Regions from separate parts of the Bacillus sp. CZDM1 genome, predicted to be linked through region 4. Evidence: riboswitches for the same ligand, from Rfam matches in the RefSeq annotation. Region 4 holds a riboswitch; each other region holds the start of a gene.
The links. A riboswitch is a leader RNA that binds a small molecule or an ion and turns the genes downstream of it on or off. The one in region 4 is predicted to bind S-adenosylmethionine.

Region 1 (7,931 bases), on a different contig from region 4:
TTAAGGTTAAAATCCCGCCTCTTCGTGCACTAACTGGTAAACCTAAGCGAATTGCTTCAGGACACGGAGCATGTCCAGGCTGTGGGATTTTTGCAGGATTGGAACTTTTCTTTAAAGGGATTGAAGGTGATATCGTCACATTATTCCAAACAGGATGTGCCTATGTTACGACAACTTCATATCCGCATAGCTCTCATAAACAAACCATGATTCATAACCTTTTCCAAAATGGTGCTGCTACACTATCAGGAACACTTGAAGCATTCCTTGAATTAAAACGCCGTGGTGAAGTAGAAGTATCTGATGATGCGACGTTTGTCATGATTACCGGAGATGGCGGTATGGACATTGGTATGGGTTCTGCTATTGGTACAGCTCTTCGTGGACATAAGCTCATTATGCTTGAATATGATAATGAAGGTTATATGAATACAGGCTCACAAATGTCTTATTCTACTCCGTTAGGTCATATGACTAGCACATCGGGAGTTGGTAAGGCACAGAAAGGAAAAGGATTCCACCATAAAGACACCGCGCAAATTATGGCGGCCACCAATATTCCTTATGTATTTACAGGGGCGGAAGCTTTCCCTCAAGACTTAATTAAAAAGGGTGCAAAAGCTCAATGGTATGCACAAAACGTTGGTACGGTTTATGGGAAAATCCTTATTACCTGTCCACTTAACTGGAAATCCGAGGACCGTTATGGGGCAACGATTTTGGAGCAAGCTGTAAATTCTTGTTTCTTCCCTCTGTATGAGGTCGAGCAAGGTGTTACCAGCATTACCTATAACCCAGAAGATAAAAACAAACGTGTGACTATTTCTGAGTGGCTTAAATACATGGGTAAAACAAAACACCTACTTAAAGAAGAAAACAAATCAATCTTAGAGGAATTTGAAGCAGAAGTTGAAAAAAGATGGCAGCGTTTAAAAGCAAAGCACGAAAATCCATTCCTTTAAATGGTATAGGTAAAGCGGGAATTTTGCGCTTTACCTTTTTTATGTTTTTCATTGTAATAAATTTGTCAAGTAAAAAAGGATTTTATTTAATAATGTAGAATATAGGTATAGTATGATATTACCTTATTTTGGGTTTCGTGAGGCGGGTGAGTTAGTGGGAAATACAGCGAAACAGAACGAGGCATTGCCTAGTGAACAAAAATTCCAAAGAATTTTTGAAGATTCGATGGACGGACTGATATTATGGAATGACAAGTATCAAATTGTCGATATCAATTACTCTGGAGAAAGAATCTTTGGTCTTTCAAAAGATAGACTGTTAGGAAAGTCCCTGTTAGATTTATTTAATACTGTAGAAGAGAAAAAGCAGGAAATTATGAATCATATCGAACAAGCTACGCAAATTGGCAGGCAATGTTCCACAATGGTAATGGAAATGATTGACGGGACAGTTAAACATTTTGATTACTCGACCAAGCGCCGAATTATTGATGGTCTAAATCTAACTGTTATTATTGATGTAACGGAAAAAGCTAAAATGCAGGAACAGTTGAGAATGTCTGATCGATTAAGTATTGTTGGTGAGCTTGCTGCTGGAATTGCACACGAAATAAGAAATCCAATGACTGCATTAAAGGGGTTTATTCAATTACTAAAGCCTAGTATTAAACCTGAACATTCTATGTATTACGATGTCATTACCTCCGAGTTAGCAAGAATTGATTCGATTATTAATGAGTTTCTAATCCTGGCAAAACCTCAGGAAATTAGATTTCAGGAGAAAGACGTCTGTCAAATTATGAGGGAGACAGTTGATTTATTAAGTCCTCAAGCGGTGCTTTACAATGTTCAATTTAATACAGACTATGAAGCCAATTTGCCATTCGTTTACTGCGAGCCCAATCAACTGAAAAAGGTTTTTATTAATCTAATAAAAAATGCTATTGAAGTCATGCCGAACGGTGGACAAATTACAATTACGATAAATAAAACTGAGGAACAAAATGTACAAATATGTATTCAAGATGAAGGAATGGGGATTCCAAAGGATAAAATAAAAAAACTTGGAGAACCCTTTTATACCACAAAAGAAAAAGGTACGGGTTTAGGTTTAATGGTCAGTTACCGAATTATTGAGGAACATACTGGGAATATTCAAGTTGAAAGTGAAGAGAGAAAGGGAACAATATTTAAGATTACGTTACCAATAAATCATTTTTTAAATAAATAGAAAAACCACTTTCTATATAAGGAAGTGGTTTTTTAGATTAGTACAAATCAGGTCTTCTATCTTCAAAAATTGGTATTTGTTTACGAATATCTTTAACTAAATCTAACTCAATTACCGAAGACAGTATTTCCTCAGTCGCTCCTGCTTCTGCTATTACGTCTCCCCATGGGTCGATAATCATAGAATGACCTGCAAATTCATTATTTGGATCATTGCCTGAGCGATTACATGCAATAACGAAACATTGGTTTTCAATTGCTCTGGCAATGAGCAGCGACCTCCAATGCGTTAAACGGGGGGCAGGCCATTCTGCAACAACGAAAAGGGCTTCAGCTCCTTTAGAGGTATGCGCACGAATCCACTCTGGAAAACGAATATCATAACAGATTACTCCGCCAAAAGTGCTATTATCCAAATCGAATAACCCTATCTCCTCTCCAGCTTCGAGGTAAAGATGTTCGTCCATCAATTTGAAAAGATGTAGTTTGCTATATGAATGGACGAGGTGCCCTTTATTATTGATGATAAGAAGGGTATTCTTTACTCCCTGTTCACCCTGATTTGCCACAGAACCGCCTACAAAGTGAACCTGATATTTTATTGCTGCCTTTTTTAAAAAATCAATGGTATTGGCTGCACCCTTATCAGCGATCGTTTCAAGTCGTGTCAAATCATAGCCTGTTGTCCACAGCTCTGGAAAAACAATGATATCAGGATTTTCTTTCATTGCTTCTTTAATTAATCTTTCTGCCTTTTGATAGTTTTCAGTTGGATTACCAAAGGCAATGTCCATCTGCAAACAAGATATTTTAAATTTCACTAATATTCACCTCATTTTAATTTTTTAGAATTTTTTCTTTACAAGATGTATTAAAAGTTATATCATTTGTGACTAGAATTCAACAACAAAATGAAATAAATTAAGCAGGTGACAAGATGAAACAATTTCCAACATCGCAAATATTAAATAATCTTCCGAAGCAGTTTTTTGCTTCTTTAGTAAAAAAGGTAGGGAAATACATTGAAGAGGGCTATGATGTTATTAATTTAGGTCAAGGGAACCCTGATCAGGCCACTCCAAATCATATTGTAAAAAAAATGCAGGAAGCAGCGGCTAATCCTGTGAATCATAAGTATTCTCCTTTTCAAGGTCATACCTACTTAAAACAGGCTGCAGCTGACTTTTATCAAAGAGAGTATGGTGTTACCCTTAATCCTGATAACGAAGTGGCGATTTTGTTTGGCGGTAAGGCTGGATTGGTGGAAATACCACAATGCCTTTTAAATCCTGGTGATACAATTCTTGTACCAGATCCAGGATATCCAGATTACTTATCTGGGGTAGCGCTGGCAAAGGCGGAAATGGTAACGATGCCTCTCCGTGAAACAAATAATTTTCTGCCTGACTTTAGTGAATTACCTTCTGAGGCAATAGAAAAGGCAAAATTAATGTTCCTTAATTATCCTAACAACCCAACAGGGGCAGCAGCAACTAAGGAGTTCTTTGAGGAAACTGTTCATCTTGCAAACCAGCATGATATTTGTGTTGTTCATGATTTTGCTTACGGTGCAATAGGATTTGATGAGGAAAAGCCATTGAGCTTTTTACAAATTGATGGGGCAAAAGAAGTTGGTATTGAAATATATACTCTGTCTAAAACCTATAACATGGCAGGCTGGCGTGTCGGCTTCGCTGTAGGCAATAGCAGTGTTATTTCAGCGATTGAGCTTATTCAAGACCATCTCTATTGCAGTATTTTTGGCGGTATTCAGGAAGCTGCCGCTGAAGCATTAACAGGTCCGCAGGATTGTGTTCGAGATTTAAATAATCTTTATGAGCGCAGAAGAAATGTCTTGATTGAGGGGCTCTGTTCGCTGGGCTGGGATGTTACGGCTCCAAAGGGATCGTTTTTTGCTTGGCTAAAAGTTCCTGAGGGACTAACCTCTACTGAATTTGCTGACATCCTGCTAGAACAAGCACATATTGCAGTGGCACCTGGGATTGCATTTGGTGAACTAGGTGAAGGCTATGTCCGAGTCGGTTTACTCACAAGTGAGGAACGTTTAGAAGAAGCAGTGAGAAGAATTAGTAAGTTGGAAATTTTTAAAAAATAGATTGACAAAAAATATAATTCTTGGGATAATCCAAAATATAGTTTATTAACGTGATAATAGTAAATAATACGATCGTTTTCTTATCAAGAGCAGGCGGAGGGAAAAGCCCGATGAAGCCCGGCAACCGACTTAACACAATGTTAAGCACGGTGCTAAATCTTGCAGCAAAAAGGCTGAAAGATGAGAAGATGTTAGTTTGCGATGCTAACCTCTTCTTTTGCGAAGAGGTTTTTTATGTTTTTCGAAGAAAGGAAGATTAAAATTGTCTGAAATAATTGCCACATACCTAGTACACGGTGAAAAAAATCTTGAAAAAAAAGCAGAGGAAATAGCTTTAGGTTTGACTGTCGGTTCATGGACGAACTTGCCAGAACTAGAACAGAGTCAATTACGTAAGCACAAAGGCAGGGTGGTGTCGACTGAAGGTTTAACAGAGGAACAGTCACTCATACATATTGCCTATCCAGCCATCAATTTTTCAGATGATATTCCTGCGATTCTGACTACTGTTTTTGGAAAACTTTCATTAGATGGAAAAATAAAATTACTTGACTTACAGTTTAAGGATGAACTAAAAAATAAATTTCCTGGTCCTAGATTTGGTATTGGAGGATTAAGAGAAAAGCTCGGTATTTATAATCGTCCGTTATTAATGAGCATCTTTAAAGGGGTACTTGGTAAGGACTTGAATTTCCTAACTGAACAGCTAAAGCAACAGGCTCTAGGCGGTGTTGATTTTGTTAAGGATGATGAAATTCTCTTTGAAAATGAATTAACCCCTTTTGAAAAAAGAATAACAGCAGGCAATAAAATATTACAGGAAGTCTATGAACAAACAGGACATCGTACTTTGTACGCAGTAAACCTAACAGGCCGAACATCCCAGCTAAAGGACAAAGCGAGGAAAGCGAAGGAGCTTGGAGCGGACCTGTTATTATTTAATGTGTTTGCTTATGGATTGGATGTATTACAGGAGCTGCGTGAAGACGACCAAATTGCTTTACCATTAATGGCTCATCCTGCTGTAAGTGGTGCATTAACATCCTCTGCGTTTTATGGTCTTTCACATTCTTTGTTATTAGGTAAACTGCTCCGGCTTGCTGGTGCGGACTTGTCATTATTTCCATCACCATATGGAACTGTGGCATTGGAGAAATCATCAGCAATATCAATTGCAGAAGAATTAACAAAAAAAGATACAATAAAAAATTCATTTCCTGTCCCTTCTGCAGGAATACATCCAGGGTTGGTACCACTCCTGATTCGGGATTTCGGTATAGACTCAGTGATCAACGCTGGAGGCGGAGTTCACGGTCATCCTAATGGTGCGCGTGGCGGCGGTTTAGCATTCCGACAAGCTATTGAAGTGAATCTTCAAGGAAAGACATTAGTGGAAGGGGCAGAAATGTATCCTGAGCTAAAGACTGCACTGCAGTTATGGGGAAATGCTGAGGTGTCAGTATAAATGATGAGGCCAGTCATTTACTGTGATTTTGATGGAACGATTACTGAAAGTGATAATATCATCGCAATCATGAAAAAATTTGCACCTGCTAATTGGGTTGAAATTAAAGACCAAATTTTATCGCAGAAAATTTCAATTAGTGAGGGTGTAGGGAAATTATTCTCTGAATTACCAAGTAACCAAAGAGATGAAATTACAAAATTTGCGATCGAAAATGCTAAGATTCGTGATGGGTTTTCTGAATTTGTTGAATTTGCTAGAACCGAAGATATACCCCTTTATGTTGTCAGCGGTGGAATTGATTTCTTTGTATATCCCATTCTTGAAAAGTTCGGCCCTTTTGAAGGGATTTATTGTAACCACAGTGACTTTTCAGGGGAAAACATAAAAATACTTTGGCCATATACTTGTGATTCTTACTGTCAAAACGAATGCGGCTGCTGCAAACCTAGTATTATTCGGAAGATAAACCAGGATGAAGAATGCTTTACGATCGTAATTGGTGACTCGGTCACCGATCTTGAAGCAGCTAAACATGCTGATTTTGTGTTGGCTAGAGATCTCCTAGAAGAAAAATGTTCTGAATGGGATTTAAATTATAAAGGATTTACTACTTTTCATGACTGTATAGAAGAAATTAAAAATCGAATTGAGGTGCAGAGGACATCATGATAAAGGAAAAATGGCTGGAGTTAGCTGACATAAAAGATGAACTGGCTGAGCGGGATTGGTTTATGGGAACTAGCGGTAACCTTGCTATTAAGGTTAGTGATGATCCTCTACAGTTTCTGGTAACTGCAAGTGGTAAGGATAAACGCAAACGAACAGAAGAGGACTTTTTGCTGGTTAATGAATTTGGGCATGCAGTTGAAGAAACACACTTGAGACCATCTGCAGAAACGCTGCTTCACGTCGAAATATACCGAAGAACGAATGCAGGCTGTAGTCTTCATGTACACACTATTGATAATAACGTGATTTCTGAGCTATATGGGAACCAAGGGGAGGTAACATTTAAGGGTCAGGAACTGATTAAGGCTTTTAATATGTGGGAAGAGGACGCAGTGTTGACGATTCCAATCATCAAAAACTATGCTCATATTCCTACCCTCGCAGATGCATTTTCGGAGTATATCAATGAAGATTCAGGCGCTGTATTAATTCGTAATCACGGAATAACTGTTTGGGGAAGAAATGCTTTCGAGGCAAAAAAATTTCTAGAAGCTTCTGAGTTCTTATTTAAATATCAATTACGACTATTAGAACATAAGCAATACCAATTAAATAAAGTAGTTTAAATTTCTTAGGAGAGGATGGATTTATAATGGCATACATTACATTTCAAAGTAGAGAAGAACAAATTCTTAATAAAGAAGAAGTAGCGAGTTTTTTAGCGTCACAAGAGGTTATTTATGAATATTGGGATATTACAAAACTTCCTCAATCACTAGTGGAGAAGTATCTTTTGAGTGATGAAGAGAAAGAAGAAATCCTAAAGGTATTTTCAGTAGAAATATCAGATATTTCAGCACGCCGAGGGTACAAAGCTCAAGATGTTATTTCATTATCTGATAATACTCCAAATCTTGATACACTGCTAACAAACTTCAAAAATGAACATCACCATACAGACGATGAAGTTCGTTTTATTGTGAGCGGCCACGGAGTTTTTGTTATTCAAGGCAAAGACGGAGAATTTTTCGAAGTTCATCTAAATCCAGGAGACTTAATTTCTGTACCTGAAAATACAAGACATTATTTTACATTAGAAGAAGATCGTAAAGTAGTAGCGCTTCGAATTTTTGTTACAACAGAGGGCTGGGTACCAATCTACGAGAAAGAAGAAATTCATTAATAATATATTTAAACTGGCTGATTAGACAGCCAGTTTTTTAGTGGAGTTTTAGTAAATATATTTACTAAAACTCCACTAAAAAGGTATGGAAATTGTCGTAAAAGTAGAAAAAAAGACATGAATTTTGTCGAAAAATAGGGTAAAATGCTTGTTTTGTCTACTTTTGCGAAAGTGTTTACTTTTGCCTTAAATCTTGTCATAATTCATCAAGTAACCAATTTTTTTAGCGGTTTAGTGCAAAAGAGTAGGAGTAGGTGGAGAAATTGTATATGTCAGGTAATAGCCCTTCTGAGATGCTTAATG
Region 2 (7,931 bases), on a different contig from region 4:
CAAGTGTTAGCAAAAAGAATCTGTGGGATACAGGATGAAGGCTACCAAGGGTCAGTCCTGTCCACTCAATTAAAAGTTTCCGGTGTAGATGTTTTCTCAGCAGGGAAAATCAATGAGGATGAAAGTACAAAAGTATATAAAACCTACGACGATTGGCACGGTGTTTATAAAAAGGTCTTAATTGAAAACGGGAAAATTGCCGGGGCTGTCTTGTTTGGTGATACGAAGGATGGTAACAAGTTGTTTAATTTTATCAAAAATGGCGCGGCTATTGAGGAATATTTAGAATCTGAACAAAGAGTTGAATCTGAAGTAAATGTGGCTGCCAGTATGTCAGATGAAGAGCTCATTTGCGGCTGTAATGGTGTTACGAAAGGAACAATTGTAGAGGCCATAAAAGCAAATGGATTAACGACAGTAGACCAGGTAAAAGGCTGTACGAACGCATCCCGTTCATGTGGAGGCTGTAAGACACTTGTTTCTGATTTACTTGCTTGTACACTTGGTGATCAATATCAGGCAGACCAAAAGGAAGCAATCTGTGGCTGTACGACATTCTCAAGAGATGAGGTCTTGGCGGAAATTCGTGAAAAAGGGCTGACACATATTCGCGAGGTAATGAACGTGCTGGAGTGGAAAACAGATGGCTGTTCGAAATGTAAACCAGCTCTTAATTATTATTTAGGAATGATTGATCCGCTGCATTACCAAGACGAAAAAGAAGCTAGATATGTCAATGAAAGAATGCATGCGAATATCCAAAAGGATGGGACCTATTCCGTTGTTCCAAGAATGTATGGCGGCGTTACAACCTCCGGGGACTTACGAAAAATTGCCGATGTGGCGGATAAATATAAGGTTGGCATGATTAAGGTCACCGGTGGTCAGCGAATCGATTTGCTAGGAGTGAATAAAGAGGACCTGCCTAAGATTTGGAAAGAACTCGATATGCCATCGGGGTCAGCTTACTCTAAAGGACTTCGCACAGTAAAAACCTGTGTAGGGGAAAATTATTGCCGGTTTGGCACCCAGGATTCAATTGGGATGGGAATCAGACTAGAAAGGAAATTTGAAGGCTTAAACACTCCTCATAAAGTGAAAATGGCTGTGTCAGCCTGTCCCCGTAACTGTGCAGAAAGCGGAATTAAAGATGTAGGTGTTGTCGGTGTAGAAGGTGCATGGGAAATGTATGTTGGCGGCAATGGAGGGACTCATTTACGCGAAGGGGATCTGTTGTTCAAGTTCAAAACAGGAGATGAGTTGGTAGAAATGATTGGGGCCTTCCTCCAATATTATCGTGAAAGTGCTAAATATTTAGAAAGAACTTCCGCTTGGGTGGACCGCTTAGGGTTAGAGCATATTAGAGAAGTCCTATCCGATGAGTTACTGGTGAAGGAATACAATAATCGAATTGGTGAGGCTTTGTCTGTGGTTCAAGATCCATGGAAAGAAGCGATTCACAATAAAAATCTCATAAGAGACTTATATCAGACTGTAAAAATATGACGATTGGGGGAGTTGGGGATAATGGAAAAAACATTACGCAGCGTGTTCATCGGGGAAGTTGCAGACTTACCGCAAAAGTTAGGGAAAACAGTCACCATCGGAAGTAAGGAAATTGCTGTTTTTAAATTGGAAAATGGGGAAATCCGAGCCATTGAGAACCGCTGTCCCCATAAAGGCGGCGTCCTTGCCGAAGGGATACTAAGCGGTGAATATGTATTTTGCCCGATGCACGATTGGAAAATCAGCGTAAAGGACGGCAAAGTCCAGGCGCCAGATGTAGGCTGCGTTCAGTCCTATCCAGTTGAACTCAAAGGGGATCAAGTCTATATCTTAATAAGGGATTGATAAGAGATTCATAGTGAACGAATCTGAATATGGGGAGTGATACCTTGTCAATTGTGAGTCCAAATCAAGTTGTGGAAAGTATGATTCAGGCAGGTGAAGGTAAGGCAAAATTACCAGTGAAGGATTTACTAATCCGCGGAGCTCTAGGTGGAGCATTGCTCGGATTTGGCACGACATTAGCTTTTACTGCAGAGGTCCAAACAGGATTAGGAATTGTCGGAGCATTACTTTTTCCAGCTGCTTTTGTCATTATCATTCTACTTGGGTTGGAATTAGTTACTGGTAGTTTCGCACTAATTCCTGTTGCGGTGATGGCGAAAAAAGCTACAGCTGCACAAATGATGAAAAATTGGTTTTGGGTCATTATTGGGCATGTTCTAGGAGCAGTTATGTATGCCATTCTATATATCATTGCAGTCACACAGTTTGGCCAAGTTACCAATCATGCTGTTGCAGCAAAAATCCTCGCAGTGGCCGAAGCCAAAACGTTAGGATACAAAAGTCTTGGTTCTGAAGGCTTACTGGTCGTATTTGTAAAAGCGATGCTCTGTAATTGGATGGTTACTCTTGGTGCGGTAATGGCTATGACCACGAAGTCTGTCATGGGGAAAATTGCAGCAATGTGGCTTCCAATCTTAATCTTTTTTGCCCAGGGCTTTGAGCACGCAGTGGTGAATATGTTTGTCATTCCAGCTGGCATGATACTGGGTGCGGATGTCACAATTACAGATTGGTGGGTATGGAATCAAATCCCCGTATTAATTGGCAATTTAGTCAGCGGTGTTCTTTTTACAGGAATGGCGCTCTATTACACTCATAAAAAGACAGAATCGCAAAATATTCTAGAACTGCCACAAACAAAGGCGGTGATACCGAGTACACAGCGATAAGAAGGAGGGATGATTATGGGAAAGGCATATATCGTTGGAGCAGGTCCTGGTGACCCTGATTTAATAACAGTTAAGGCGTTACGATGTATTCAGAAAGCAGACGTGATTCTTTATGACCGGCTGGTTAATCCAGAGCTTTTAGTGGAAGCAAAACGAGATTGCCATCTCATTTATTGTGGGAAAAAACCGAATTACCATACACTTCAGCAAGAAACCATTAATCATCTTCTAGTCAAATACACAAAACAGGGGAAAAATGTTGTTCGATTAAAAGGTGGAGATCCTTTCGTATTTGGACGCGGAGCTGAGGAAGTAGAAGCTTTGGTTGAACAGTGTCTGCCAGTCGAAGTAGTTCCCGGGATAACAGCAGGAGTAGCCGCTCCTGCTTATGCTGGAATTCCGATCACTCATCGTGAATTAGGAAGCTCTTTTGCTATTGTAACGGGTCACAAGCCAAAGGGGAAACCTGACGACATAAATTGGAAGGGTCTAGCAACAGCTGTAGATACTCTGGCAATCTACATGGGAATGACAAATCTCCCATATATTTGCGAGGAATTAATGAAGCATGGTAAAAAAGCGGAGACCCCTGTTGCGATCATACAGCAAGGGACAACAAGTGCACAGCGTACCGTAACAGGAACGTTGAGTTCTATTGTAGACATAGTTGAAAAAGAAGAAATTGAAAATCCTGCCATGATCGTTGTTGGAGAAGTCGTCACCTTCCGTGAAAAAATAAATTTAATAGGAGCAAAAGTGAATAAAGAAAGCTATGCAACCATGGCTTAAAGTAGTAGCAAATAAACCGTTCTGGGGGTACATGAGTCCAGGACGTTTTTTTTGTTTTTTGATGTAGTAAAAGTGTGAAAAATAATTTTTCTAAATTTTATATTTTTTTATTTACACAAATCCTATTGGTATGGTAGGATTAATTTCAACAATTACCAAATACTTATCAAGAGAGGCTGAGGGACTGGTCCGATGAAGCCCGGCAACCTGCTGTGTAAGGTGCTAATTCCAGCAAAATGAACTTCATTTTGGAAGATAAGGCGTTAAACAAACGTGAGATGCCTTTCCTTTTTGGGAAGGCTTTTTGATGGACAAAGGAGGTTTATAGACATGACTACACCAGTTACGTATGAAAATTGGAGTCAAATATCAGGTTCTTTCCCAACCGAGAATAAAACGAAGGGAGCAAAATCGGTACTGGAGTGGGCTTACAGCTCATATCCAGAAGAACAAATTGTCTATGCATCCAGCTTTGGTGCAGAGGCGATCGTATTAATCGACCTCATCCAGCAGGTGAAGCCAGATGCGCATATCGTTTTCTTGGATACAGGATTACACTTTCCGGAAACCTATGAGGTTATTAATAAAATGGAACAACGGTTTCCTTCATTGAAAATTGAGCGGAAACTTCCAAAGCTAACCTTAGATGAACAACGTGAACAATATGGATCAGCGCTATGGAAGAGGGAGCCTAACCAATGCTGTAATATACGTAAAGTGATTCCATTAAGGGAGACACTAACGGCAAAACAAGCGTGGATTTCAGGACTTCGCAGAGAACAATCACCGACAAGAGCAAACACAGAATTCCTAAATAAAGATGAAAAGTTTCAAAACATTAAAATCTGTCCGCTGATTTACTGGACTTGGGATGAAGTTTGGTCCTATATCAAGGAAAAAGATCTCCCTTACAATACCTTGCACGATCAAAATTACCCTAGTATCGGCTGTTTTCCTTGTACACAGCCTGTTTCGGCAGACGGTGATTCACGTGCAGGACGCTGGACGGGAAGCGGCAAGACGGAGTGTGGCTTGCACACATCCTAAAAGGGGGCTTATAGTTTGCTCACAATTATTGCGGTTATCATAGGATTATTTTTTGCATTCAATATTGGTGCTAGTGGTGCAGCAGCTTCGATGGGGATTTCCTACGGAGCAGGTGTAGTTAATAAAAGGCTGGCATTGTTTTTATGCGGTATTACCGTTTTTCTTGGTGCCTGGCTTGGCGGCGGGGAAGTGGTGAAAACGATTGGAAGCGGGATTGTTCCGAGTAGTACCTTTACCGTACCCATTGCTCTTATTGTTTTAGCATCTGCTGCGCTAGCGTTATTTTTAGCAAATATTTTCGGGATTCCACTTTCAACAAGTGAGGTAGCAGTAGGATCCGTCGTTGGGGCCGGAATTGTCTATCAATCAGTATTTGTCGGCAGTTTGGCATGGATTATGGTCTTTTGGCTGCTAACGCCTGTTGCAGCATTTATAATCGCCATCTTTTCTACTAAGCTATTAAAAAACAGGATGCTAAAACGCTGGATGGAAGCGCCAAAAGCCGTTCCGTATCTTTCAGTTCTTGTCGTTTGTATGGGATTATTTGAAGCCTTTTCGGCGGGAATGAACAATGTCGCTAATGCTGTAGGACCGCTAGTCGGTGCTGCCATCATGTCTACAAGTGACGGTATTTTCTGGGGCGGGCTTTTTGTTGCAGCTGGTGCGATTCTGTTAGGCCATCGTGTTCTCGAAACGAATGGAAAGAAAATTACCACGCTTCGGCTGGAAGAGGGTTGTGTCATTTCTGGGACAGGAGCAGCGATCGTTACGGCAGCCTCTGTCTTCGGCATACCTGTGCCACTGACACAAATCACGACATCTTCGATTATCGGTATTGGCTTTGCCAAACATGGCAAGTCAGTTCTAAAAAAGGGTATAGTGGTTCAGCTGCTTACTGTGTGGATCGTATCACCTGTATTATCTATGGTGCTTTCTTACACACTTATCCAAATGCTGATAGAGCATAACTTCTATCCAATTGTTGCGATGGCAGGTGTCTTAATCTCCGTATTCGGTGTTTTGTCACTAATGAAAAAATCGAATCAACCCGTAACAGAAGCTGTAGAAAAGTAGCTTGATAGTTTCACTGATTTAATCTCTTTTTTTGAAGAGTTTAATAATAAAACTTAACTTAAATGTAGAAAGGTTTGATTCTATTGTCATTTTTACCAGCACCTCATGGAGGTAAACTAATCCAAGCATTTGATCCAAATTATGATGTAACATCCATTGTAAAAGAACTTGAAATTGACGCCATTGCCCTAAGTGACCTTGAGTTAATCGGTGTTGGGTTATTTAGTCCGCTAACGGGTTTCCTTGGGAAAGCTGATTATGAAAACGTAGTGGAGAATATGCGTCTTGCAGATAACACCATCTGGTCCATTCCCGTTACACTCCCTGTTTCCTATGAAACAGCCGCAACACTTGAAGAAGGGGAGAAAATCAAGCTTGTTTTTAACAAAGAGGTATACGGGGTAATTATCGTATCAGAATGGTATGAGCCGAACTTAGACAGGGAAGCAGTTGAGGTATATAAAACCCTTGAAACGGCGCATCCAGGAGTTAAGCGACTTTATGAAAGAGGACCTGTTTATGTAGCTGGTGACGTAACTCTTGTTAAAAAACCAGAAAAAGGTGTCTTTAGTGATGTATGGTTTGAGCCAAAGGAAACACGTGCATTGTTTGAAGAAAAAGGCTGGAAAACGGTGGTAGGCTTCCAAACAAGAAACCCAATTCACCGTGCCCATGAGTATATTCAAAAAGCTGCACTTGAAACCGTTGATGGACTTTTCGTGAATCCGCTTGTTGGTGAAACAAAGTCTGATGACATCCCAGCTGATGTTCGCCTAAAAAGCTATCGTGTCCTTCTGGAAAATTATTACCCACGAGAACGTGTACAGCTAGGTGTCCACCCAGCGGCAATGAGATATGCAGGCCCGAGGGAAGCAATTTTCCATGCGATTGCCCGTAAGAACTTTGGCTGCACGCATTTTATTGTCGGCCGTGACCATGCAGGTGTTGGTAATTATTATGGTACCTACGATGCCCAATTAATTTTTAATGAATTCCCTGATGGGGAGCTTGGCATTAAGCCATTATTCTTTGAACATAGCTTCTATTGCACAAAATGTGAAGGAATGGCTTCTGACAAAACTTGCCCGCATAGCAATGAAGACCGAGTCATTCTATCTGGAACAAAAGTAAGAGAATTGCTTCGTGCTGGTCAGCTTCCACCATCCACATTCAGCCGTAAAGAGGTTGTTGAAGTGTTAATAGAAGGCATGAAAGAAGAAACGACGGTTTAAGGAGGAGAAAATAATGACTAAAGCAACCAATATTACATGGCACGCTAGTGCAGTTACCAAATCCGACCGTCATGTTCAAAATGGCCATGGAAGCTGTGTCCTGTGGTTTACAGGACTTTCTGGTTCGGGTAAATCGACGATTGCAAACGCCGTTTCAAGCGCTTTGTACCGGCAGGGGATTAATGAATATGTTCTAGATGGTGATAATATCCGCCATGGATTAAACAAGGATCTCGGTTTTTCCGACCTTGACCGGACAGAGAATATCAGAAGAATTGGCGAAGTAGCAAACTTGTTTGTAGACAGCGGTGCAGTTGTAACAACAGCATTTATTTCTCCATTCCGTTCCGATCGCGATCAGGTCAGATCCATTTTCCAAGAAGGAGAGTTTATTGAAGTGTTTGTTGACTGTCCAATTGAAGAATGTGAAAAACGTGATCCAAAGCAGCTATATGCTAAGGCTCGCCGTGGAGAAATAAAGGACTTTACTGGGATTGATTCCCCATATGAAGCACCGGAAAACCCAGAAATTACGGTTCGCTCAGATCTTTTAACAGTCGAAGAGGCAGTTAATCAAATCTTTGGCTACCTTCAAGAAAAGAACATTCTCTAATATGAGTCGATAAGAAAGGATGGTTGATCAATGGTTGGCAAGGTTTTTTTAGTAGGTGCGGGTCCCGGAGATCCAGATTTAATTACAGTAAAAGGGTTACGCTGCCTCAAGCAAGCTGATGTCATCCTCTATGATCGGCTAGTAAATCCTGAACTTTTGGAGAATGCGAAAGAGGGAGCGCAACTTGTCTATTGCGGCAAGCTTCCACATTATCATACAATGAAGCAGGAAACCATTAATCATTTTCTGGTGAAATATGCCAAAAAGGGATATAACGTGGTACGGCTTAAAGGTGGAGATCCTTTTGTTTTCGGCCGCGGCGGTGAGGAAGCAGAGGAATGTGCTAGGCATAACGTGCCATTTGAAATTGTTCCAGGTATTACGGCTGGAATAGCGGCTTCCGCTTATGCAGGAATTCCTGTGACCCACCGTACC
Region 3 (7,931 bases), on a different contig from region 4:
ATGAAGTAACGGTTGGACATCAGGTTATTCTCCATAGCTGCATTATTCGTAAAAAGGCTTTAATCGGGATGGGTTCGATTATTCTAGATCAGGCCGAAATCGGAGAAGGAGCCTTTATAGGTGCAGGCAGTCTCGTGCCGCAAGGTAAAAAAATCCCTCCTAATACATTAGCATTTGGCAGACCTGCAAAAGTTATTAGAGAATTAAATGAACATGACATTAGTGAAATGAACAGGATTTATACAGAATATGCAGAAAAAGCTCAATATTATAAGTCATTACAAAAATAATAGTATAGAAAAGCACCCATAAATTTTTTATGGGTGCTTTCTTATTATCTTAATGTTTCATTGTCAGCAGTTCTTTTTGTCCTGAAAAGGAATACTTGCCTTCTACATATACTTGATGCCAAATCATAAAAATAAGAACGGTCCAGATTTTACGGCTGTTATCAGCTTTTCCTTGGCAATGATCCTCAAGAAGTTTTAAAACATAAGATTTATTGATTAAATGCTCTGTGCTGCTTTCGCGAATAATTGTTTTTGCCCACTCATTCATTTCATTCTTCAGCCAATGGCGAATTGGCACTGGGAAACCAAGTTTCTTACGGTTTAATACATGCTCAGGGACAATTCCTTCAGCAGCTTTTCGCAAGATATACTTTGTCGTACCATTAGCCGTTTTCAAGCTTGTTGGTATTTTGGACGCTGTATCAAACACTACTTTATCCAAAAATGGAACACGAAGCTCTAATGAATGCGCCATCGTCATTTTATCAGCCTTCAAAAGAATATCCCCGCGCATCCAAGTATGAATATCAATGTATTGCATGGTGTCAACAGGATCATAGCCCCTTGATTCTGTATAAAGTGGTTTAGTGATATCTGTGTAATGTAAGCCTTCACGATAGACGGAAAGCAATTCTCTCTTTTCTTCCTCAGTGAACATTTTCGCATTGCCAATATAGCGTTCCTCCATAGGAGTTACACCGCGTTCAATAAAGCTTTTACCCTTCATTCCCTCAGGCATCATGTTCGCAATCCTTTTTAACAATACTTTTCCTACTCTTGGGATTTTATTAAACATATCTAAATCCTGCGGCTCCCGGTAAATATTGTAGCCGCCAAACAATTCATCAGCCCCTTCACCAGAAAGAACGACGGTTACATGCTTCCTTGCTTCACGCGCAACAAAGTAAAGCGGGATGCAGGCAGGGTCAGCAAGGGGATCATCCATATGCCACATGATTTTCGGAAGTTCATTCATGTATTCCTGTGGTGTTATCACATAGCTGATATTTTCTACACCCAACTTTTCTGCTGTTTCCTTTGCTACATCGATTTCACTGAATCCCTGGTACTCGAAACCAACAGAAAACGTCTTAATAGCTGGGTGAAATTGTTTCGCAATGGATGCAATAATCGAAGAATCTATTCCGCCTGAAAGAAAAGAACCGACCGGAACATCACTTCTCATATGCATTTTTACTGAATCTATTAACACATCTTGTATTTCTTTAATAAAATCTGACTCTGATTTTTGGATCGGGTTAAAATGCGCTTTCCAATACCTCTTGATCTCCATTGGCGAGCCAATCTTTTTCGTAAAATAATGTCCTGGCTCCAACTTATGAATACCTTTAGACATCGTATTAGGCTCAGGGACAAACTGATAAGTCAAATAGTGCTGAAGTGAATCATAGTCTAAAACATCATTTTCAAGGGCTAAAAGGATACTCTTTTTCTCAGAAGCAAAGAAAGTTCTCTCTTCATCCACAAAATAAAAGTATGGTTTAATCCCAAATGGGTCTCTGGCACCAAATAGTGTCTGTTCTTGTTTATCCCAAATCGTAAAGGCAAACATCCCGCGTAATTTTTCTACCGCCTTTTCTTTCAAATGGCTGTATAGAGCAATAATGACTTCTGTATCTGAATTTGTGGCAAACTGTAAGCCCTCTTTGAGCAATTCTTCACGAAGTTCTACGTAGTTGTAAACCTCACCGTTAAAAATAATCCAATAACGCTCATTTTCATATGTTAATGGCTGATGTCCACATTCAATATCAATAATACTTAAACGGCGAAAGCCAAATTGAATATGATCATCATAAAAAAAGCCATCATCATCAGGTCCACGATGGGTAATAATATCGTTCATATTTTTGAATTGTTGTTTTTGTTCATCACGATAGTTTTGTTCCTTGTCGTGTACACAACCAATAAAACCACACATTATGTACGTCACCTACTCCAATCTAAATATCCAATCTAAAAAACATACTCTCTTATCCTACCACTATTATTTGAAAAATGGCAGTGTGAAAGGTAGGAAAATTCAGGTATAAACAGTTTTTACATAAACACATTGCCCTAAACTTAGACGACTAAATGAAAAAGAGAGTTACATGTAAAATGCAACTCCCCTGTATTTTGGTTAAATATTTGCTTGTTGACGCAAAGTGTCTGCTTTGTCTGTACGCTCCCAAGGAAGATCAACATCAGTACGGCCAAAATGACCATATGCAGCTGTTTGTTTATAGATTGGGCGGCGAAGATCCAACATTTTAATGATTCCAGCAGGACGAAGGTCAAAGTTTGAACCTACCAGTTCAACTAATACATCTTCGCTCACTTTGCCAGTACCAAATGTATCAACAGCAATTGAAACGGGTCTTGCTACACCAATTGCATAGGCAAGCTGTACTTCAACTTTATCAGCAAGTCCTGCTGCTACAATATTCTTCGCAACATAACGTGCTGCATAGGCCGCAGAACGGTCAACCTTTGTAGGATCCTTACCGGAGAAAGCACCTCCGCCATGACGAGCATATCCGCCATATGTATCAACAATGATTTTACGTCCTGTTAACCCAGCATCCCCTTGAGGTCCGCCAATAACGAAACGTCCTGTTGGGTTGATAAAGTATTTTGTATTTTCATCGATTAATTCCTTTGGTACCACTGGATTAATAACATATTCCTTCAAGTTACGTTGGATTTGCTCCAATGTTACCTCTGGATTATGCTGAGTTGAAATGACAATCGTATCAATTCGAACAGGCTTATCATTTTCATCATACTCAACGGTTACTTGAGTTTTTCCATCGGGACGAAGGTATTCAAGAACTTTATCTTTTCTTACCTCTGTTAACTTACGAGCAAGCTTATGTGCAAGAGAGATTGGAAGAGGCATAAGCTCATTTGTTTCATTACAAGCAAAACCAAACATTAAGCCTTGGTCCCCTGCTCCAATTGCTTCAATTTCTTCATCAGACATTAGTCCTTCACGTGCCTCAAGTGCCTGATCAACACCCATTGCGATGTCAGGACTTTGTTCACCGATTGAGGTTAATACTGCACAGGTCTCGGAATCAAAACCATATTTAGCACGATCGTACCCGATACCCTTCACCGTTTCACGAACGATTTTTGGAATATCAACGTAAGTAGATGTAGTAATTTCCCCTGCAACTAAAACTAAACCAGTTGTTACAGAAGTTTCACAAGCAACCCGAGCATTTGCATCCTTTGCTAAAATTGCATCTAAAATCGAATCAGAAATTTGGTCACAGATTTTATCTGGATGACCTTCCGTTACTGATTCAGAAGTGAACAAACGTGCGTTTCTTGACATCTGATTTCCTCCTATATTATGAGATAAATCAAGGTTCACATGAAGGTTACAGGAATACTTCTTGAACCACTGACATTATTGATACGGTACTCATTCCCTTAGTATGAAATAAACAAAGGATTTTTATTAAGGCTGTTTTCATAAAATTGTTGTTAAAATCCTAAATCCGATTTTAACGCGGAACAATTTATTTTTGTGCTTGAGATTAAGGTTGCAGCTCTTTTCTTACAATGAAAATTCTTTTGCAACAATTCATTGCTCAACAAGGGCCTCAATCTACAATAGCAGCAAAGTATAAGAAAAGAGCCTTTATTAGCACATTAAATAAAAGGTCTTATACAAAACAAAAAACCTTACCACATGAGGAAAGGTTGTTCCGGGCCTTTCACTCTTATCGTTCAAGGTCAAAGCCTTGCGTCAGATTAGCACCTTCGCACTTGAGAATTGAATCGAATATGCGATCCATTTCTCATAAAGCAGGTTGCTGGGTTTCATAGGGCCTGTCCCTCCACCAGCTCAGGATAAGAGAGTATCCGTTCAAATTAAAATCATACTTGAACATGTCGAACATTGTCAATATTTTTTTTAGCAAATTAAGGGTAAAAATATGAATTTTTCCCACTTCTACATTATAGTAAATAATACAACCTAAATTCTCTAATTAGTATAGACTATTCAGTTCAATGTGTTATACTATTCGTAAATATAATGAATATTAAAAAACAAAAAAGGAAGGGTTTTCTCTGATGAATTCCGTATATGTTCCAAATGAATTAAGTCAATTGTTAGAAGAAAATAATGTTCACATTCAATTGTCAGTACCTCAATTAGTGGAAAAAGTCTTATCAAGGAATGAAGGAAAATTAACCTCTACTGGTGCCATTAGTGTATCTACAGGTAAATATACAGGACGATCTCCACAAGACAAATTTATTGTAATGGAAGAATCTATAAAGGATAAAATCGATTGGGGTCAATTAAACCAGCCAATTTCGGAAGATGTTTTTAACAACCTCTATCATAAAGTTTTAGACTACTTAAAAGAAAAAGAAGAAATATTTGTGTTTAAAGGTTTTGCGGGTGCAGATAAAAAGACACAATTGCCAATTCAAGTTGTGAATGAATTTGCATGGCATAATCTATTTGCGCATCAATTGTTTATCCGCCCAAATGCAGAAGAATTACTGACACATAAAGCCGGTTTCAACGTGATTTCTGCTCCAAACTTCAAAGCAAATCCTGCCGTTGATGGAACAAAGTCTGAAACCTTTATTATCATCTCTTTTGAGAAACGTACGATATTAATTGGTGGAACTGAATATGCAGGTGAAATGAAAAAGTCCATTTTTTCAATTATGAATTACCTATTGCCTGAGAATAATATTTTCTCCATGCATTGTTCGTCAAATATTGGTGTTGAAGGTGATGTTGCTCTGTTCTTTGGCCTTTCTGGGACAGGTAAAACCACCTTATCTGCAGACCCTAAACGTCGCTTAATTGGTGATGATGAGCATGGTTGGTCGTCAAACGGCGTCTTCAATATTGAAGGTGGCTGCTATGCAAAAACCATTAATTTATCTCGTGAAAAAGAACCACAAATCTTCGATGCCATCCGTTTTGGTTCTGTACTTGAAAATGTTGTGCTTAATCCGGAAACTAGAATTGCAGACTATGACGATGCGACACTAACTGAAAATACACGGGCAGCCTATCCGATTGAAGCGATTGATAATATTGTGAAGCCAAGTATTGCAGGCCATCCGAATACCATTGTCTTTTTAACAGCCGATGCATTTGGTGTACTGCCTCCAATCTCAAAATTAACGAAAGAGCAAGCCATGTTTCATTTCTTAAGTGGCTATACATCAAAATTAGCAGGTACAGAGCGTGGTGTTACATCACCTGAAGCAACCTTCTCAACATGCTTTGGTGCACCATTTCTACCTTTGCCTGCAACACGTTATGCCGAAATGCTAGGTGAAAAAATTCTTGAGCATAATGCTAATGTCTTTTTAGTGAATACTGGCTGGACTGGCGGGGAATACGGAGTCGGCAGCCGGATGAAGCTATCCTACACAAGAGCTATGATTCAGGCTGCACTTGAAGGAGAACTAAACCTAGTTGAAACAGTTAGAGACGATATTTTCGGTCTAAATATTCCACTCCACATTGCTGGTGTTCCTGATGAGGTCTTGCAGCCAAGCAAAACATGGGCAGACCCACAGACATATGAAATGAAAGCGAAAGAATTAGCAGGTAAATTCCGTGAAAACTTCAAGAAATTCACGAAGGTCTCTGCAGAAATAGAATCAAAAGGCGGTCCGATCGCTTAAAGTGAAAGCCCTTATCGTTAATCGATAAGGGCGTTTTTTTTAATTCGTGGAATTTAATGAAATTAATTGGTAGGTGATCATCGTGCTGCTATTTTGCCATTCTACTTTTTTAATCACAGCTGTTCCGCTCGTATCGCTTTCAAGAGTTTTTCTAACATCAATCGGAATATCAATTGGATAAAGTCTATAGCCTTCTTTTTCTAATTGGAAAAGGTTTTCTTCAACTCTCTTCTCTCTGCCTTTTGTTACAATCAATGTATTTAACTCAAAGGGCATACCCATATGTATCCGCTCCTCAGCTTTTGGACTTACCATTATTTTATCATCTTTTGATTTGATTTTTCATCCACTTCGATAAATCCTTCACGATTTTTCTGTTTACCACTGGAGGGAAGTAGTGAGTATACTCATCAAAATACCAGGATTCCACCTGCTTATCTAGTATCCTTAGTCTGCGTTCAAGTCTGTAGGCATGCTCCACGGATACATTATGGTCTTTTACCCCGTGGATGATGAGAACAGGAGCTTTAATCCTTTCAAGCTCATAGAGAGGAGTTCGTTCCTCATATCTTGTTGGATATTTCCCCGGTGTACCGCCAATGACCCTTTTTAGCATCTTCCGTAAGTCTTTTCTTTCTTCGTATGTTAAAAACATGTCACTTACTCCGCCCCAAGTCACAATGGAAGCTGCCTCAGGAAACTCAACTCCTGTCATCAATGCCATTACACCACCTCGGGAAAAACCAAATACATGGATATCTCTCACCCCAGGTATTGTTCTTAATAGCTCAAAGGCTGTAAATGCGTCGTGTCTATCCTCTCCAGCAAAATCTTCATTCCCCTCCCCTCCTTGATTCCCTCGATAATAGGGAGCAAATACGATGAATCCCTCAGAGGCAAATTGTGCAATTCTTGAAGGTCTTACTTTTCCAACGTTTTTAATGCCTCCGCGCAAGTATAAAAAGCCGTCATAGCTTCCTTTCCTTTTTGGTTCTGCCAGCAACCCTTTTACTCTCAATCCATTAGATAAATAGGTTATTTCCCATAATTCCACACGAGGATTGGGTGAAGGGAATCGATACGCCTCGATGATTTTTTCATTTGGTTTGATCACCTTACAGTTCACCCTTTCATTTCAATCATCAAAAAATTGATGTAACTGGGCATTCACACATTTATTACTTTATCATACGATATGGTAGGCCAACAGCCCAGATTTTTTCCTTACTTAAAGGGGGTTTTAGTGTGAAAAAATGGTTTAAATTCGGTTTTTCAGCACTTCTCATTGTGATTCTCATGTTTTCAATTTCAGCTTGTAACGGTACTAACACAACCGACACTGAGAAAATCGAAAAGGTCCGATTAGTGGAAGTTACCCGTTCTATCTTCTATGCTCCTGAATATGTTGCCATCGCAAAAGGATTTTTCGAAGAAGAAGGTTTAGATGTTGAACTATCAACAGCCTTTGGCGGTGATAAAACCATGACTGCTTTGTTATCAGGTGGTGCCGACATCGCCTTGGTAGGCTCAGAGACATCTATTTACGTGTACGCCCAGGATTCGAATGATCCTGTCATTAACTTTGCGCAATTAACACAAACAGACGGTACTTTTCTCGTTTCAAGGGAAAAAATTGATAATTTCTCATGGGATCTATTAAAAGGGTCTACGTTTTTAGGACAGCGTACTGGCGGTATGCCGCAGATGGTTGGTGAATTTGTTCTTAAGAAACATGGTATTGATCCTCATCTGGATTTAAATCTTATTCAAAATATAGATTTTGCAAATATTGCCAGTGCCTTCGCTTCTGGAACAGGCGACTTTGTTCAGTTATTTGAACCTCAAGCAAGTATTTTTGAAAAAGAAGGAAAAGGACATATTATCGCTTCCTTTGGAACAGAATCAGGGCATGTCCCTTATACAACCTTCATGACAAAAGATAGCTACATGAAAGAAAACCAAGAT
Region 4 (7,931 bases):
GGTGCGATTGCCCTAGGCCATCCACTTGGTTGTACAGGTGCAAAACTAACCTTAACCCTAATTCATGAATTAAAGCGCCGCAATCAACAATTCGGAGTAGTAACCATGTGTATAGGCGGCGGAATGGGCGCAGCTGGGGTTTTTGAACTTTTATAAAAGATTAGGAGGAAAATATAATGACACAACAAACTGAAAAAATTATAAAAGGCGGAAGCTTTTTAATCGACGATATTTCCTACGACCGTATTTTAACACCAGAGGATTTCAACGAAGAACAATTAATGATTGCCAAAACAGCAGAAGACTTCATCGAAAAAGAAGTTCTTCCACAGTTAGAACATCTTGAAAACCATGAATTTGACCGAACAGTCAAACTTCTAAAGCAAGCGGGTGACCTTGGACTGCTAGCAGCAGATGTTCCGGAAGAGTATGAAGGCTTAGGATTAGATAAAGTAACTTCTTCCCTTGTAACTGAAAAAATGTCAAAAGCTGGCGGCTTCTCGCTATCCTATGGTGCCCATGTTGGTATCGGCTCACTGCCGATCGTTTTATTTGGAAACGAAGAGCAAAAGAAGAAATATTTACCTGCCCTTGCTTCAGGTGAAAAAATTGCCGCTTACGCTTTAACTGAACCAGGTTCAGGTTCTGATGCTCTTGGTGCAAGAACAACAGCAAAATTGAATGCAGCAGGTACTCATTACATTCTTAACGGCGAAAAGCAATGGATTACCAATGCGGGTTTTGCTGACGTATTTGTTGTCTATACAAAAATTGATGGTGAACATTTTACAGCATTCATTGTTGAACGGGATTTCCCTGGAGTTTCAACTGGAGCTGAAGAGAAGAAAATGGGGATTAAGAGCTCTTCCACACGTACTCTTATTTTAGAAGATGTACCGGTTCCTGTAGAAAACTTACTCGGTGAATATGGAAAAGGGCACGTCATTGCGTTTAATATCCTAAATATCGGGCGCTATAAATTAGCTGTTGGCGGTGTTGGCGGTTCTAAAAATGCATTTGAATTAGCCGTTAAATATGCAAATGGCCGTAAGCAATTTAACACAGCTATTTCTCAATTTAATTTAACAAAAGAAAAGTTCGGTACAATGGCATCTAAAATCTATGCTGCAGAGAGCTCTGTCTACCGTACGATTGGACTTTATGAAGATAACCAAGGAAAGCTTACAACGGAAGAGCAGAAGGACATTAAATTAGTAGCTAATTCGATTGCTGAATATGCGATTGAGTGTTCCGTTAATAAATTCTTTGCTAGTGAAGTATTAGATTACGTAGTGGATGAAGGCGTCCAAATTCATGGTGGATACGGCTTCATGCAAGAGTATACGATTGAAAGAGCGTACCGTGATTCACGCATTAATCGTATTTTCGAAGGTACAAATGAAATTAACCGTTTGCTAGTACCTGGAACCTTTATTAAAAAGGCTTTCAAAGGAGAACTCCCATTATTCCAAAAAGCCATGGCGCTTCAAGAAGAAATTATGATGTTAATGCCTGAAGAGCCAGGAGATGAGCCGCTTGCACAAGAAAAACATTTAGTTAGCAATGCCAAGAAAATCGGCTTGTTAGCTGCTGGTTTAGCTGCACAAAAATTTGGTAAAGCACTTGATAAAGAACAAGAAATCTTATCAAATATTGCAGATATTGTTTCCAATGCTTATGCAATGGAATCTGTCGTATTACGTACGGAAAAGGCAATCGCGAAGACGGGTCTTGAGAAAAATAAACAAAAGCTTCTTTATACTCAAATCTTCTGTCAAGAAGCTTTTAACGAAATTGAGCAGCATGCTAAAGAAACATTGGTTGCAACTGAACAAGGCGATACTCTTCGTATGCTAGTTTCAGCACTTCGCAAACTCACACGCCACACACCAATCAATGTAATTGGTAAGAAGCGTGAAGCGGCTGATGTTCTGATTGAAGCTGAACGATATATTGTTTAATAAATAAACTTTAGGCTCCCGGTATTTGCTGGGAGTCTAAATTTTTCTATTGGTTTAGCAGGAAATTTGCAGAATTAGTCGAATTTTTGTAAGGGAAGCATTTTTACTTTTTTTCCTGTTATGTTACTATTCAAGTGACGAATGATGTCATTGATGTTTTGTGCAAAGGAGGGGGAACAGATGTCTCTTACTTTTTACTGGTATCCGAAATGTGGTACATGTCGAAATGCAAAGAAATGGCTGGATGCACATCAGCTTGCCTACAAAGAAATACATATTGTTGAAAACCCACCGACTAAGGCAGAACTTCAGGATTATTACGAAAAAAGCAGCATTGAATTAAAGAAGTTCTTTAATACAAGCGGGCAAAAGTATCGTGAACTGGGGATTAAGGATAAAATATCCACTGCTTCAGAAGATGAGCTGCTAGATTTGTTAGCCTCGGATGGGATGCTAATCAAAAGACCATTATTAACAGATGGGGAAAAGGTAACAGTAGGTTTCAAAGAAGAAGAGTATGAAAAAATGTGGTTATGAGCATATCTATACTTTTCAAAAAGTAATTAAGGTAAAATCGATTTATATCGATCATTGATTTTTAGAAAATAATGGAGGGATTTTGTAATGACTACACCAAAGGAATTGCGTTATTCTGAAGAACATGAGTGGGTAAAACTTGAAGGAGAAACAGTCCGTGTAGGGATCACTCATTTTGCACAATCTGAGTTAGGCGATATCGTTTTCGTTGAGCTTCCTGAAGTGGGCGATGAAGTGACTGCTGATGAGCCTTTTGGCAGTGTTGAATCTGTGAAAACAGTTTCTGAATTATATGCGCCGCTAAGTGGTAAGGTTGTTGAGGTGAATGAAGATTTAAGTGACAGTCCTGAATTCGTAAACGATTCTCCATATGAAAAAGCTTGGATGATTGTCATTGAGCCTTCTAATAGCAGTGAATTGGACAACTTAATGACAGCAGAACAATATGAAGCAATGATTAAAGAAGACTAATAATACCAAAACACCTTGATCCTCAAGGTGTTTTTTTAATGGGAAAATTTCGCATCTTGTATATTCTAAATCTAGGGGATAATAGAATAAACTTTAATTAAAAGGGGATCTTGGAATGACATTGAAACAGCAGAAAATTGATGTGACAGATCGAGTAGTTGGTAAAATGAAAAATGGTGAGATGGAATTATTTCTAGATAATACCTCTATTGGTAAGATACAGTTACCAGGGGACATGACTTTTCAATTAGATCAACGATTTGAAGTAGAGCAACGGAAGATTTTTCAGAATGTGACAGTTACTGAACAGCCAGATGCAAAATATACAGATTGTGATGATGGTGGATGGTGCTAGTATAAGTACTTACAAGCAAACACCTATTATCAAAAGGTCAATCGTGGTATAGTTAACATATAGACACGTTATTAAATTTATTGAATATGTTAACATCAACAAATAACTTTCTTTCGTATAGGTGATGAATGATGAGTGATACGTATGGTGATAAAGTTCTGATTGTTGAAGGAAAATCAGATAAGAAAAAGGTAAAAAGTATCCTGAAAGAACCGATGGACATTGTTTGTACAAATGGTACCATTAGTATGTCAAAATTGGATGAATTAATTGATTCTCTTGAAGATAAAGAGGTCTATATCCTTGTTGATGCTGATGATGCTGGTGAAAAGCTGCGCAAACAATTGAAAAGGGAGTTCCCTCAAGCCGAACATATCTATATAGACAGAATGTACCGCGAAGTAGCAACTGCTCCAGTGTACCATCTAGCTACCGTTCTTTTAGGCGCTAATATCGATGTTCATTCTGAATTTTTAGAGATGGGTTAAAATAATGAACGATTGGAACCTTGATGAAGTATCAACATTTTTAAAAAATCATTCATCTGGACTCATTTACTTCTATACCCCTTTATGTGGTACTTGTCAGGTAGCATCAAGAATGCTCCAAATTATTGAGAAAATGATTGATGTACAAATCGGAAAAGTCAATTTGAATTATCACTCAGATCTTGCGAAACAGTTTGAAATTGAAAGTGTTCCCTGCCTTATTTTTATAAAAAATGGGGAGATAGCAGATACAATCTATGCTTTTCAATCCGTTCCGTATTTATATGAAAAAATAAAACATCATTTTAACTAAAACAGGTACTTGTTATCTGTTTTTTTATTGGAATTATTCCTAAAGGTATTGAAGATTTCCATGATTTAGTGTATTATTCTTTTAAAATATTCAATTAATCTTACAATTCAATAAATTCTTATCCAGAGAGGCGGAGGGACTGGCCCTGCGATGCCCGGCAACCGGTTTGACAACACGGTGCTAATTCCAGCAGAGTTACTACTCTGGCAGATAAGGAGAGAGACCCCCTCTTCTTAAAGAGGGGGTTTTAAGTTTCAGTATTAAAAAAAATGGAGGAGTGTTAGTATGGGGGAAAATCAAAAAAATTATCGTTTTGAAACTTTGAGTGTTCACGGCGGATTGGCACCAGACCCAGTAACAGGAGCACGGGCCGTACCGATTTACCAAAATAATGCCTACCAATTTAAAAATACGGAACATGCAGCAAATCTTTTTGCATTGAAAGAAACTGGATACATATATACTCGAATCCATAATCCGACAACAACTGTTTTCGAAGAAAGAGTTGCTCTGTTGGAAGGTGGAGTAGGGGCGCTAGCGGTTGCGAGCGGAATGGCTGCGATTACCTTGGCCATCCTAAATATTGCTGAAGCGGGTGATGAAATCGTTTCTGCATCCAATTTATATGGTGGAACATACAATTTATTTGCTGTTACACTTCCTAAATATGGAATCAAGGTTAAGTTTGTTGACCCGGAAAATCCGGAAAACTTCCGCGCAGCAATCAATGATAAAACAAAAGCTGTATTTGCTGAAACGATTGGTAATCCATCTTTAAGAATTCTTGATATTGAAAAAGTAGCAGAAATTGCTCATGAAGCAGGAGTTCCATTAATTATTGATAATACCTTTGCTACACCATACCTATGCAGACCGATAGAATATGGCGCAGATGTTGTAATTCATTCAGCGACGAAATGGCTTTTAGGGAATGGCACTTCAACAGGCGGAGTTATTGTAGATGGAGGAAAGTTTGATTGGAATTCACCAAAATTCCCTGGTTTTACTACTCCTGACCCGAGTTATCATGATCTTGTATATGCAGAAGCATTAGGTGCTGTTGCCTATATTATTAAAGCACGTGTTCAGTTATTACGTGATTTAGGACCTGCATTAAGTCCACAAAACGCGTTTCAATTCACGCTCGGTCTTGAAACCCTGCATGTCAGAATGAAGGAACATGTTGCTAATACCAAGGAAGTAGTGAATTATTTAGTAAAGCATCCTGCAGTAGAGTGGGTATCTTACCCTGGTCACACTTCACATCCTGATTATGAATTGGCAAGTAAGTATTTACCTAAGGGTGCAGGATCTATGATTGTTTTTGGTATAAAAGGTGGAAGAGATGCAGGAGCAAAATTAATTGATTGTATTACACTTTTTGCCCATGTAGCGAATGTTGGCGATGCAAAAAGCTTAATTATCCATCCTGCCAGCACCACTCACCAGCAGCTAGATGCAGAAGGACTAAAGTCAGCGGGTGTTTCGGAGGATTTAATTCGACTTTCCATTGGCATCGAAAATGTGGAGGACCTGATCGAAGATCTAGAATCAGCGATTGAGGCTGCCACAGGTGTTTCTTCCATCAAAGCAAAAGCATAAAGTAAGATTAATGTTTATTCAAAATATGAAGAAAATTTGTTTGACACTACTTTTTATCCGTGATAAGATTACTTTCGTACCAAAATGATTGCTTAAATTCGTGAACGTAATAATTAAATATAGAATGCTATAGCTCTTATCAAGAGAGGTGGAGGGATGTGCCCGATGAAGCCCGGCAACCGTCAATATTTATATTGAAATGGTGCCAATTCACACAAAGCGATTGCTTTGGAAGATGGGAGAAAGGTTTTTATTTATGATGCCTTTCTGCCCAATGCAGAAAGGTTTTTTATTTTTCTACTATAAGAATGTTTTTACGAAAACAATCAAACCCTATATTTAAGAAGTACAATCTGGTTGAAGTTTTTGCAATTCATTTTTAATTGGATAAAAGTAGGTGATGGAATGATTTCTATAAAAGATGTCCAAAAAGTGTTCCCTTCTAAACAGGGACAGCTTAAAGCAGTCGATGATGTGAACTTAGAGATAAAAGAAGGAGAAATTTTTGGTGTAATCGGATATAGCGGTGCTGGTAAAAGTACCTTAATACGAATGCTTAATGGACTAGAGCTTCCAACAGCGGGTTCTGTTACGGTTGCTGGTCGGGTTATATCAAAAATTAGAGGCAGCCAGCTCAGAAAAGCACGTCAGGAAATTAGTATGATCTTTCAGCATTTTAATCTGCTTTGGTCAAGGACAGTTAGTGAGAATATTGCTTTTCCTTTAGAAATCGCTGGAGTAAATGGACCGCAAAGAAAGAAAAAGGTCGCGGAGCTAGTTAAGCTAGTTGGCCTGGAGGGAAGAGAAAATGCGTATCCATCACAGCTTAGTGGTGGACAAAAGCAACGGGTTGGTATTGCCAGGGCACTTGCCAATAATCCTAAAGTACTGCTTTGTGATGAAGCAACATCAGCTCTTGATCCGCAAACAACAGATTCCATTTTGGAATTGTTAGTAGATATCAATAAACGTCTTGGTTTAACGATTGTCTTAATTACACATGAAATGCATGTCATTCGAAAAATCTGCCACCGGGTTGCGGTGATGGAAAGTGGGAAAATCGTCGAACTCGGTTCTGTTTTGGATGTGTTTAAACATCCGCAGCAGCCAATTACGAAACGATTTGTCCAACAGGTTACTGAACCTGAAGAAACCAGAGAAACAATTGAACACCTACTTGAACTTTTTCCACAAGGAAAAGTGGTCCAGCTTTCGTTCGTTGGGGAATCAACAGAACAGCCACTAATCACAAATATCGTCCGAGATTATGATGTCATTGTAAATATTCTTCAAGGGAAAATTTCGCACACGCAAAACGGATCATATGGAACATTATTTATCCATTTGGATGGACAAGCGAACGAAATACAGAAAGCCATTGATTATATTCATTCTCAGCAAATCGGAGTGGAGGTGATCAGTAATGGCTAACTTTATGGAAATAGTAAAATGGGAAAATTTATTAGCTGCAACAGGTGAAACCATTTATATGACTTCCATTTCAGTGTTTGCCACATTTGTCTTAGGGTTGCTTCTCGGCTTGCTATTATTTTTAACGGCGGAAGGGAATTTATGGGCGAATCGGACTATAAATGTCATCATTGGAAGCTTTGTAAATATTTTCAGATCCATCCCGTTTATTATCTTAATCATTTTATTAATTCCGTTTACAAAATTTTTACTTGATACTATCCTCGGTGCAAACGCGGCCCTGCCGGCGCTAATTATTGGTGCAGCTCCTTTTTATGCACGTATGGTAGAAATCGCTCTTAGGGAAATCGATAAAGGTGTTATTGAGGCATCACAATCGATGGGTGCAACACATGGTCATCTCATATTTAAAGTCCTAATACCAGAATCATTGCCGGCATTAATTTCAGGGATTACAGTCACAGCTATTTCGCTAGTTGGCTTTACTGCAATGGCCGGGGTCATTGGTGCTGGCGGACTTGGACATTTCGCATATCTAGAAGGTTTTCAGCGCAACAGACCAATTGTTACGCTAGTTGCAACGGTTGCGATATTAATTTTGGTATTTATTATCCAATTTATTGGAGATTATTTTACAAAGAAAACAGATAAACGATAACTGGAGGAGTGTAAGAAGATGAAAAAAATAATTAGTTTTATAGTATTAGCAATTTTAACAATCGCATTAACAGCTTGCGGTGGTGAAAAAGACGATTCATCAGATTCAGCTGGTA

Region 1: it holds a riboswitch for S-adenosylmethionine, as region 4 does, so the genes downstream of both, mtnW (2,3-diketo-5-methylthiopentyl-1-phosphate enolase) here and ACY3XC_RS13770 (O-acetylhomoserine aminocarboxypropyltransferase/cysteine synthase family protein) in region 4, are expected to answer to the same signal.
Region 2: it holds a riboswitch for S-adenosylmethionine, as region 4 does, so the genes downstream of both, ACY3XC_RS11260 (phosphoadenylyl-sulfate reductase) here and ACY3XC_RS13770 (O-acetylhomoserine aminocarboxypropyltransferase/cysteine synthase family protein) in region 4, are expected to answer to the same signal.
Region 3: it holds a riboswitch for S-adenosylmethionine, as region 4 does, so the genes downstream of both, metK (methionine adenosyltransferase) here and ACY3XC_RS13770 (O-acetylhomoserine aminocarboxypropyltransferase/cysteine synthase family protein) in region 4, are expected to answer to the same signal.

Annotation. Positions count from the first base shown of each region.
Region 1 is NZ_JBUESO010000003.1:68,060-75,990, forward strand. It holds gene ACY3XC_RS07995 (thiamine pyrophosphate-dependent enzyme) at 1-962, shown strand, start outside; gene ACY3XC_RS08000 (ATP-binding protein) at 1,117-2,193, shown strand; gene ACY3XC_RS08005 (carbon-nitrogen family hydrolase) at 2,231-3,013, opposite strand; gene ACY3XC_RS08010 (aminotransferase class I/II-fold pyridoxal phosphate-dependent enzyme) at 3,130-4,308, shown strand; SAM riboswitch class I at 4,386-4,495, shown strand; gene mtnW (2,3-diketo-5-methylthiopentyl-1-phosphate enolase) at 4,571-5,773, shown strand; gene ACY3XC_RS08020 (2-hydroxy-3-keto-5-methylthiopentenyl-1-phosphate phosphatase) at 5,774-6,445, shown strand; gene ACY3XC_RS08025 (methylthioribulose 1-phosphate dehydratase) at 6,442-7,071, shown strand; gene ACY3XC_RS08030 (1,2-dihydroxy-3-keto-5-methylthiopentene dioxygenase) at 7,098-7,628, shown strand; gene ACY3XC_RS08035 (aspartyl-phosphate phosphatase Spo0E family protein) at 7,898-7,931, shown strand, end outside.
Region 2 is NZ_JBUESO010000004.1:209,982-217,912, reverse strand. It holds gene nirB (nitrite reductase large subunit NirB) at 1-1,506, shown strand, start outside; gene nirD (nitrite reductase small subunit NirD) at 1,525-1,851, shown strand; gene ACY3XC_RS11270 (formate/nitrite transporter family protein) at 1,905-2,741, shown strand; gene cobA (uroporphyrinogen-III C-methyltransferase) at 2,757-3,530, shown strand; SAM riboswitch class I at 3,691-3,792, shown strand; gene ACY3XC_RS11260 (phosphoadenylyl-sulfate reductase) at 3,861-4,577, shown strand; gene ACY3XC_RS11255 (anion permease) at 4,593-5,651, shown strand; gene sat (sulfate adenylyltransferase) at 5,735-6,883, shown strand; gene cysC (adenylyl-sulfate kinase) at 6,897-7,496, shown strand; gene cobA (uroporphyrinogen-III C-methyltransferase) at 7,527-7,931, shown strand, end outside.
Region 3 is NZ_JBUESO010000018.1:24,982-32,912, reverse strand. It holds gene ACY3XC_RS25655 (gamma carbonic anhydrase) at 1-290, shown strand, start outside; gene asnB (asparagine synthase (glutamine-hydrolyzing)) at 340-2,232, opposite strand; gene metK (methionine adenosyltransferase) at 2,434-3,633, opposite strand; SAM riboswitch class I at 4,022-4,161, opposite strand; gene pckA (phosphoenolpyruvate carboxykinase (ATP)) at 4,380-5,966, shown strand; gene ACY3XC_RS25635 (DUF2584 domain-containing protein) at 6,006-6,248, opposite strand; gene ACY3XC_RS25630 (alpha/beta hydrolase family protein) at 6,289-7,080, opposite strand; gene ACY3XC_RS25625 (ABC transporter substrate-binding protein) at 7,212-7,931, shown strand, end outside.
Region 4 is NZ_JBUESO010000005.1:224,175-232,105, forward strand. It holds gene ACY3XC_RS13735 (acetyl-CoA C-acetyltransferase) at 1-156, shown strand, start outside; gene ACY3XC_RS13740 (acyl-CoA dehydrogenase family protein) at 177-1,961, shown strand; gene ACY3XC_RS13745 (arsenate reductase family protein) at 2,142-2,498, shown strand; gene gcvH (glycine cleavage system protein GcvH) at 2,586-2,969, shown strand; gene ACY3XC_RS13755 (YusG family protein) at 3,085-3,324, shown strand; gene ACY3XC_RS13760 (toprim domain-containing protein) at 3,456-3,812, shown strand; gene ACY3XC_RS13765 (thioredoxin family protein) at 3,817-4,125, shown strand; SAM riboswitch class I at 4,241-4,342, shown strand; gene ACY3XC_RS13770 (O-acetylhomoserine aminocarboxypropyltransferase/cysteine synthase family protein) at 4,411-5,727, shown strand; SAM riboswitch class I at 5,861-5,969, shown strand; gene ACY3XC_RS13775 (methionine ABC transporter ATP-binding protein) at 6,133-7,158, shown strand; gene ACY3XC_RS13780 (methionine ABC transporter permease) at 7,151-7,816, shown strand; gene ACY3XC_RS13785 (MetQ/NlpA family ABC transporter substrate-binding protein) at 7,835-7,931, shown strand, end outside.